DNA from 4 places in the Paraburkholderia sp. J8-2 genome. Region 1 is predicted to be linked to each of the others. Evidence: riboswitches for the same ligand, from Rfam matches in the RefSeq annotation. Region 1 holds a riboswitch; each other region holds the start of a gene.

Evidence for each region. A riboswitch is a leader RNA that binds a small molecule or an ion and turns the genes downstream of it on or off. The one in region 1 is predicted to bind cobalamin.
Region 2: another riboswitch for cobalamin. It lies ahead of cobG (precorrin-3B synthase); the one in region 1 lies ahead of U5A52_RS26700 (CbtB domain-containing protein).
Region 3: another riboswitch for cobalamin. It lies ahead of U5A52_RS09070 (TonB-dependent receptor domain-containing protein); the one in region 1 lies ahead of U5A52_RS26700 (CbtB domain-containing protein).
Region 4: another riboswitch for cobalamin. It lies ahead of cobW (cobalamin biosynthesis protein CobW); the one in region 1 lies ahead of U5A52_RS26700 (CbtB domain-containing protein).

The regions. Positions count from the first base shown of each region.
Region 1 covers NZ_CAJMZA010000014.1:186,261-188,456, reverse strand. The annotation lists gene U5A52_RS26705 (histidine phosphatase family protein) at 36-656, opposite strand; cobalamin riboswitch at 688-857, shown strand; gene U5A52_RS26700 (CbtB domain-containing protein) at 897-1,115, shown strand; gene U5A52_RS26695 (CbtA family protein) at 1,129-1,881, shown strand.
Region 2 covers NZ_CAJMZA010000007.1:254,770-256,965, reverse strand. The annotation lists gene cobG (precorrin-3B synthase) at 1-1,207, opposite strand, end outside; cobalamin riboswitch at 1,303-1,491, opposite strand; gene cbiE (precorrin-6y C5,15-methyltransferase (decarboxylating) subunit CbiE) at 1,633-2,196, shown strand, end outside.
Region 3 covers NZ_CAJMZA010000003.1:48,050-50,245, reverse strand. The annotation lists gene U5A52_RS09070 (TonB-dependent receptor domain-containing protein) at 1-1,000, opposite strand, end outside; cobalamin riboswitch at 1,101-1,283, opposite strand; gene U5A52_RS09065 (acid phosphatase) at 1,544-2,196, opposite strand, start outside.
Region 4 covers NZ_CAJMZA010000007.1:268,502-270,697, reverse strand. The annotation lists gene cobO (cob(I)yrinic acid a,c-diamide adenosyltransferase) at 1-18, opposite strand, end outside; gene U5A52_RS18675 (cobalamin biosynthesis protein) at 33-458, opposite strand; cobalamin riboswitch at 625-895, shown strand; gene cobW (cobalamin biosynthesis protein CobW) at 1,116-2,196, shown strand, end outside.

The DNA of each region.
Region 1 (2,196 bases):
GCACGTACACAGATCAAGGAATGCGGTGTCTGGTCTCAGCCCATTGCCGCGAGCCACACCCAGCCGTGCTGGCTGCGGCGTAGCGCTACGACGGAAAGCGGCGCGATTTCGATCGAGCGCAAACCCGACGACGGCGCGCCCAGCGCGTGAAGAATCGCCGCGCGCATCACACTTGCATGGGTGAAGGCGACCATGTCGGTAGCGGAGCTGGGGATCGCATCGAGCCAGGCGCTAACGCGCTCGCGAACATCGTCGAACGATTCGCCCCCGCCTGGCGGCCTGAAAGCGGGGTCGCGTGTCCAGGCGGCAAGGGCGTCGGGCGCTTCATGGGCAAGATCCGCGAGGCGCTTGCCTTGCCACGCGCCAAAGGCCGTGTCGGCGAGGGTGCTGATTGGCGTTGCCCCGGCGAAGCCGGCCGCGTGTGCGCTCGCTCGCGCGACCGCAGCGGGACTCGTCACCGCGCGTTGCGCCTCGCCATTGCGCTCGCCACCGGCCAGGCGCGCGTGCCAGCGCTCGCGCCAAGCAGCAAGCGCCGCGAGTGCGCGGGCGTCGAGCGCTTCTTCGGCTTCATCGTCCGCTACAGGCGCTTGCGGGAATGTTCCCGAGCGCTGTGCGGCATTCGCCGCATGACTGATCAGCCAGACTGTCGTCGGCATGCTTTTCCTTACGTATCACTTCCCTGTAGCTGACATCCGGTCCGCAGCCCGTTGTCGTAGCGCGTAGAATACAGGCTCCACGACACGCGGAAGCCGGTGCAAGTCCGGCGCGGTCGCGCCACTGTAACTGGTTGCCGTCGATTGAATTTCGATTGAATCGAAGCAACGGGAGTCAGACCCGCGCGTCGTGAACCACTTTTTCAACGACTAGCGGGGCGCGTTACCCCAGGAGAAGTCAGCATGTCCGACACCGCATTCCCCCTGCAGCACGCACCGGCCGCGCCGGCACCCATTGCGCTGCGGGAGATCCTGCCCTGGGCGATCTTCGGCGGCCTCATGCTGCTGCTGGCCCTGTACTTCGTGGGCGCCGAGCAAGGCGCGACCTCGATCGTCCCGGGCATGTACGTCCACGAATTCGTTCACGACGGCCGCCACCTGCTCGGCTTTCCCTGCCACTGACCGGGAGCTGAACATGGTCGGCAAGTTGCTGGTACGCGGCATGCTCGCAGGCATCGCCGCGGGACTTCTCACGTTCGGCTTCGCGAAGATCGTGGGCGAGCCCCAAGTCGATCAGGCGATTTCCCTCGAACAAAAGCTCGATGCCGCGAAGGGTGAAGCCCCCGAACCCGAAATCGTGAGCCGCAAGACCCAGGCGAGCCTCGGGCTCTTCACGGGCGTGATGGTCTATGGCGCATCGATCGGCGGCCTCTTTGCGCTCGTCTTCGCGTATGCGAACGGACGCGTAGGGCGTCTTTCGCCGCGCGCGCTCTCGGCCTGGCTCGCGCTCGCGGCGTTCGTCGCGATCTACATGGTGCCGAGCATCAAGTACCCGGCGAACCCGCCCTCGGTCGGGGACCCGGAGACGATCGGCTATCGAACCGGGCTCTTCTTCCTGATGGTCGCGATCTCGATCGCCGTGTCGGTGTTCTCGCTCAAGGTGCGCGCGGTCTTCGTGCCGCGCCTTGGCGGGTGGAATGCTTCGATCGTGGCGCTCGTGCTGTTCGTCGTCGTGATCGGCGCGGTCCAGTTCGCGCTGCCGGCGGTCAACGAGGTGCCCGCCGCCTTCCCGGCCGTGCTGCTGTGGAAGTTCCGCACGGCGTCGATCGGTATGCAGGTGATTCTCTGGACCACGATCGGCCTGCTTTTCGGCGCGCTCGCCGAAAAGCTGATTGGCGCGAACGCCCGTGCGCTCAGCGCGCGCGGCACGCATACGCGCGCCGCGTAAGCGCGGCAGGGCCGCTGGGCGCGCGCCGCGCACCTATCGAAAAAGCGACCCCAAACTTGCGTAAATGCCCCGCACGCCCCGCGTGCCGGGGCATTTTTTTTCACCTTTCAAAAGCATCGGGCCCGCGGCTGCGCGGGCCCGATCCGCGTGCGCCCATGCGCGGCACCGCAATGCTGCAGTGCAATATTCACGCCGTGCCAGTTTGAGCAATCTATTTTGCACTGAGACGATCCGCGCCAGTTCATCGGTTTCGCCGGCGCTCACAGGCCGCGCGAGGCCGCCCGACACGACAAAACGACTTGATCCGGAGACGCG
Region 2 (2,196 bases), on a different contig from region 1:
AGCGTTCGCAGCCGCTCAGGTGCGCTTGCGCGCCGGGCGGCAGCAGGGCGGCGAGACGCTGTGCGTCGGCTTTGGTGTCGGCGCGGCTTTTGGCGCACCCCGCCGAGCCCGTGCAGGCGATCAGGCGCGCGAACGGATCGGCGCGCGAGACGATGAGGCCGAGCGCGTGCAGCCGTTCGAGCGCGCCGGTCATGGCGCGCGCGGGCACGTTAGGCAGCAGCAGGCCTTGCCATGGCGTCACCCGCAGCGTCGCATCGCCCGAGTCTTGCGCGAGCGCGGCGAGCGCGCGCAGCGTATGCGCGTCGATGCGGCCGAGCGCGGGCTGCGCGCCTACGTAGCCACTGCCGTCGACGTGCAGCGCGTGCGCGCCCAGTCGCAAGCCGGCAGGACTCGGCTCGCGACGCCACGCGTGCAGCGCGGCGTCGTCACGCATCAGCGCGAAGCCGCCATGATCGCGCGCGCGTTGCAGCAGCGCATCGAGTGAGTGTGCGGCGAGCACGTCACGCATGCGCGTTGCGTCTGCGCCCGCGAGATCGAGGAACGCATGGAGCAGCGCACGTATCGATGCGCAAATATTTTCGGTCGCGAGCGTGCCGATTGGCTGCGTCGTGGGGCACCCTGCAAGGCCCAGTGCAAAGCGCACGGTCGCGCCGTGCGGCAACGCGGCGAGCCAGATGTCGTGCGGATGCCCGAGCATCGCCATACGCTCGCCGCCGTCCAGTTGCAGCGCGAACTTGGGCGAGAGCGCGGCGAAACGCGCTTCGCGCTGCATCATGTCGATGAGGGCTGCGGCGAGCACCGTTGTGTCGCACAAAGCCTCAGGGTCAACGCCCGCGAGCGGGCTCAGCATCACGTTGCGCAATTCGTCGGCGGCGCACGCGTGCTCGACCGGGCTCGCGGCGTCGATGCCAGCGGGCCCGAGGCCCGCACCGATCAGCGCGGCGCTCAACGCGGCCTCCTCGCCCACGCGTACGCCGCGAATCTGCACGTTCGCGCGATTGGTCAGTTCGAGCACGCCGCCGGCATGCGCCAACGCGGCGTCGGCGAGGGCGCGCGCCCGCGTGGCGCTCAGCACGCCGCCGGGCAGGCGGATGCGGCACAGGCCGCCGTCGCGCGCCGCGACCACGCGCACGAGCCCCGGGCACGCCGAGGGGCGGAGCACGGCCAATGCAGCAGCGGGCGAGACGGGCTTCGTTTCGTGTTTCAAGGGAATACCGGGTAAGCATCGCGCGGGAGCGGCGCGCTGCCCGCACGTGAGGCGGGAAACGGCAGCGGTATCGGTACACCCCGCCCGATATGGGTTCGCACGAACAGTCGGCCGGCAGGTCTCCTGGCTCGCAGGTCGTGGACCGCATCGGCCTTCCCGGTAAAACCAGTGGCTCGGGTGGATGCGGTCTCGCTGCTTACAGTCGCGGGGGCGGCCACAGCTTGCTGTGTTCCCTGTTTGCGATCCGGAGTTAGCGCTTCAGCGCTGACTCCGGCCTCATACAAAGTGCCTTAAAGGCGCCGGCGGACACGGTATTATGCCCGTTTTCGCGCGCGCTCCGCCCGGCAATCGGGTTGCGGGCCGATGGCGGCGCGCGGAAACAGGCGACAAACCAGGCAACAAAGCAAGCAAAAGCGGGAGAACGAATGCAGGGCACGCAGGCATGGCTGACGGTGGTGGGCATAGGCGACGATGGCTATGCGGGGCTCGGGCGCGACGCGCGGCGCGCGTTGTTCGACGCTGCCGTCGTGACGGGCGGCGAGCGCCATCTTGCGATGCTGCCCTCGCGCGTGCGTGCGCGCCGCGAAGCGTGGCCGCAGCCGTTCAGCGTCGAGGCGCTGCTCGCGCATCGCGAGTCGAATGCGCCCGTATGCGTGCTCGCGAGCGGCGACCCCATGCTGTTCGGCGTGGGCGCGACGCTCGCGCGCCGCGTGGCGCCCGGTGAAATGCGCGTGCTGCCCGCGCCCTCGTCGCTCTCGCTGGCGGCGGCGCGCATGGGCTGGGCGTTGCAGGATACGGCGATGGTCTCGCTCGTCGGCCGACCGCTCGATGCGCTGCGCCGCTATCTCTACGCGCGCTCGCGCGTGCTGGCGTTGAGCGCGGACGGGCGCACGCCCGCGGCGCTCGCCGCGCTGCTCGCCGAAGCGGGCTTCGGCGCCACGCGTCTTGCCGTGTTCGAGCATCTGGGCGGCCCGCTTGAGCGCCGCATC
Region 3 (2,196 bases), on a different contig from region 1:
GCGTCGAATCGATCTCGTCGGTCGGGATCGTCGGGTCGTTCGAATAGAGGAACTGACGGTCGGTGGCGTACCCCACCGACTGGTCGAACTGCGTGGTCGGCGTGATGTCGAGGTGGAACGCGAGGCCGGTCGTGAGCTGGTTGTCGCGCTGGCGGTCGTTGCCACCCGCGTTGTCGTAGGAGAGATCGGAGCGGTGGTAAAGCGCGAAGGTCGAGATCGACCAGTTGTCGTGCGCATAGCCAAGGCGCGCGTCCAGGTTCTGCGCGTGGTAAGGGTTGCGGCCGGCTTCGTGGCCGTAGGCCCAGGGCTGCGTCGCGTCGATGCCGGCCGTGTTGTAGTCGTGCAGACCCAGCGAATACGTGAGTCCGCTCAACGCGGCAAGCGGCCCTGCCGAGCCGATCGTGCCCGAGGTGCGCACCTGCGTGTCGAAGGTCTTGTTCGAGCCGCCGCCGAACGACACGGTGGTCTGGTTCGGCTGGTTCGACGCATGGCGCGTGAAGAGCTGCACGACGCCGCCCACGGCGTCCGCGCCGAACGAGGCGGCCGCGGGACCCGAGATCACCTCCACGCGGTCGAACGAGTCGGTCGCAAGATCGCCCCATTCGGCAGTGCCGGTGGTGACGGAGCCCACGCGTATGCCGTCGATGAACACGGCCACCTGGTCCGCCGACGACCCGCGGATGCTCACGCCCGTGTACGACCCAGGCCCCCCGGTCTGCGAGACGGTGACGCCGGGCAGCGTGGCGAGCGCCTGCGCAATGCTGGGGTCGACGGGCGAGACGCGGTCGAGGTCGGCGCGCGTGAGCACCTGGGTGGTTGCGTAGCGCTGGTCGAACGATTGCGGCAGGTGCTGCGTGTCGCCCACGACGAGGATATTGGGCAGCGTGGTGTCGTCGGTGGTTTGCTGCTGCGCCTGGGCGGGCGATGCGTCGGCGGCATGCGCGGTTTGCCACGCACAGGCGAGCGCGGCGGAAGTCAAAACGAACTGGCGAAACTTCATGATGCGGTGGCTGGAAACAGCGCTTGTTCAGGGCTGTCCTTGCAACGGGCAGCCGCCGCATGGGCGGTGCTTGCGCATTGGGGATCCCCGCCCGTTGCGGCTGCTGGACTCGGCTGATGGCAGGTCTCCTGGCTCGCGGGTCGACGTCCGTTGCCGGCCTTCCCGGTTTCCCAGTGGCCCGCTTTGGCATGGACTCGCCGCTGACAGTTGCGGGGGCAGCCGCAGTCTTGCACTGCGTTCCCTTTTGATCCCGTCGCCGGGAACCATCAGCGCGCAAGGGTAATGGCCGCGCATTGCGCGCGTCAACCTTTGCCGGGTGCGGTGTGGCGAAAACACCCGGTTTGGTCTGCCCCCCCGGCGCCACGCGTTGACCGATGGACGTGCGCTGTTATGCGGGTGTCTCACGGCATGCGATCTCGTGCCGTTGACGGAGGGGCGAGAGAGGCGCTTGCGAGCCTCGCGAAATCGCAAGCTCCGGTGTTCGGCGCATGAAACACGGCCCCGAACCATTGTGATTCGGGGCCGCTTTCCGGTGTGGCTACATCACGAAGCCGAGAGCTTCACCGCCACGCCGGTCGAAGAATAAACGGGCGTGGCCTTGAAGCCATCCACAGTGACGGTCGCGAACTTGACCGACGCGCCGCTGCCGTCGATCAGGTCGATCGTGTCGCCTGCCTTCGGCGCATAGCCGTTCACGAACTTCACGTGCAGCGTGCCGCCCGCCACCGTGAGCTGGCCGCCCACGCGCAGGCGTCCGCCGCCGTTGCCGTCGATGTCGAGTTCGAGCGTCGTGCTGTCGAGCTGCGTGTACTTGCCCGCTACCGTCAACGGCGCGGCCGCCGCGACGGTCACGCTGCCGCCGGAGCCCACGTACACATCGCCGTTGCCGAAGGCCGTGGCCGACGCGGCCGCGAGCACGCCGCCGCTCACCTGCGAGCCGCCCGTGTAACTGTTGTTGCCCGCGAGCGTGAGCGTGCCGCTGCCCTGCAGCGTGAGCTTGCCCGAGCCGGCAATGTCGTTGCGCCAGGTGTCGGCGGCGTTGAAGCCGCCCTGGCTTGCGTCCATTGCGACGATCACGTTGCCGCTGAATGCGCCATAACCATCGGCAGCACTAAACATGTTCAGACGGCCCCAGCCTTCGGAATCGTCCATGACCGGATAGCCCGAGACGACTTCGGTCGTCTTCAGCACGACAC
Region 4 (2,196 bases), on a different contig from region 1:
TTCGGGATCGGTTTTCATCGTCGTGAGTGGGTTTATTGCGGGGCTTTCGCTTGCGTGTTTGCCGGGTTTTGCAGCGTGCTGGCGATCGCGACCGTGACGCCGTCGAGCGCCAGCTTGCCGCGCACGAGCGGACCGCCGCCCGCCGCGAGACGCGCGCAGGGCTCGCACACGCCGTCCACGCCGAATTGCGCTTGGGCAGCAGCGGAGGGCGGCGCGATCGTGGGCGTCGCGGCGATTTGCTCCCGCGTGAACGTGTACAGCGGCAGCGCATGCGCCCCGCAAAACGCCTGTAGCGCGGGTTCGCCGGCTTTGACGTCGAGCGTGGCCACGGAGGTCACGCTTTCGAGCGGCCACGCACCGAGCGCGGCGCGCACGGCGGCGTCGACCTGCGCAAGCGTCACGCCGCGCCGGCAGCCAATGCCGAGCGCGAGCGACGGCGCGCGCTGTGCGGGCTCCAGCGTGGTTTCGAATGAAGCTGCGCGCGTGGCGCGATTTTCGACAGAATTCACGGCGGGAGCGGAGCAAGCAAAACAGTCGTATTCCGGCCGTTGCCGGATGCGCGCTACGATAGCACACGCTTTTGCGGCTTCCCACGCCTTCCTTGACGCGCAAGCCCCCCGCGCCTACACTCGCACGCACTCTGGTGCTCGCGCGCGCGATTCATGATGCGCGCGCAGTTAAACGGGAATCAGGGAGCCATCCCGCCTCGGGCGTGGCCAACCTGAACTGCACCCGCAACGGTACAACGAGCGCGGCGTTCGAACGAATGCCGCAAACCGCTTCCATGCTTTACGCAGTCCACGCCACTGCCCGAGCCGGCCGCAAGGCCACTCGCGCGGGAAGGCGAAGCGGTGTTTCGTCAGTCCGGATACCGGCCAGATACGTGGGATTCGCGCTGCGGGGATGCGGTGCCGGGTCCATGATATTCACGCGTCGGCCGGGCGAGGCCCCGGTGCGTTTCTGGTCGTTCGTCCCCCCGCAGGTTTTTTTTGAATCGTTACGCGTGAGTGCGTCTCCACGGATACGCGCGTGCTCGCGTGACGACACACAGACACCCGCACGAACGGCCAACGCGACGCACCCCGCTATCCGGCTTGGCGCCGAAGGAGCACTTCATGCAAATGCGCAAGATTCCGGTCACGATCGTGACGGGCTTTCTCGGCAGCGGCAAAACCACGCTGCTGCGTCACATTCTCCAGCACGCGGGTGGTCTGCGCGTCGCGGTCATCGTCAACGAGTTCGGCGAACTCGGTATCGACGGCGAAATTCTGCGCGGCTGCGGCATTGGCTGCGACGAGAACGGCAACGAAACGGAAGGCCAGCTCTACGAACTCGCGAACGGTTGCCTGTGCTGCACCGTGCAGGAAGAGTTCTTCCCGGTGATGGAGAAACTGCTCGAACGCCGCGGCGACATCGATCATGTGCTGATCGAAACCTCCGGCCTCGCGCTGCCCAAGCCGCTCGTTCAGGCGTTCAACTGGCCGTCGATTCGCAACGCGTTCACCGTCGATGCGGTCGTGACCGTGGTGGACGGCCCCGCCGCCGCGAGCGGCCAGTTCGCCGAAAACCCGCAGGCCGTGGACGCACAACGCCGCGCCGACCCGAATCTCGATCACGAATCGCCACTGCACGAGCTGTTCGAAGACCAGCTTTCGGCCGCCGATCTCGTCATTCTCAACAAGACCGATCTGCTCGACGAAGCGGGCCAGGACGCGCTCATTGCCGAGCTGCGCGAAGAACTGCCGCCGCAGGTGAAGATCGTGCGCGCGCAGCACGGCAAGCTCGATCTGCATACGCTGCTCGGGCTCGAAGCGGCTTCCGAAGAGAGCATTCATCTGCGGCACGACCATCACGGTTCCGGCGACGATCCCGATCATCATCATGACGAGTTCGATTCGGTCGTGGTGTCGGGCGCGGCCGCTTCGCGCGAGAGCGTGATCGAAGCGCTGCAGCAGCTCGTCGATGCACACACGATCTATCGCGTGAAGGGCTTCGCCGCGCTGCCGGGGGCACCGATGCGTCTCGTGATTCAAGGTGTAGGCCGCCGCTTCGACAGCTATTTCGACCGCCGCTGGAACGCGCAGGAAAGCGCGACGCAGCCGCTTGCGAGCCGCTTCGTGCTGATTGGCGAAGACCTCGATGGCACGACGCTGCAAGCGGCATTCGACACGGCGCTCGCGAACGTGCAGATCGCGG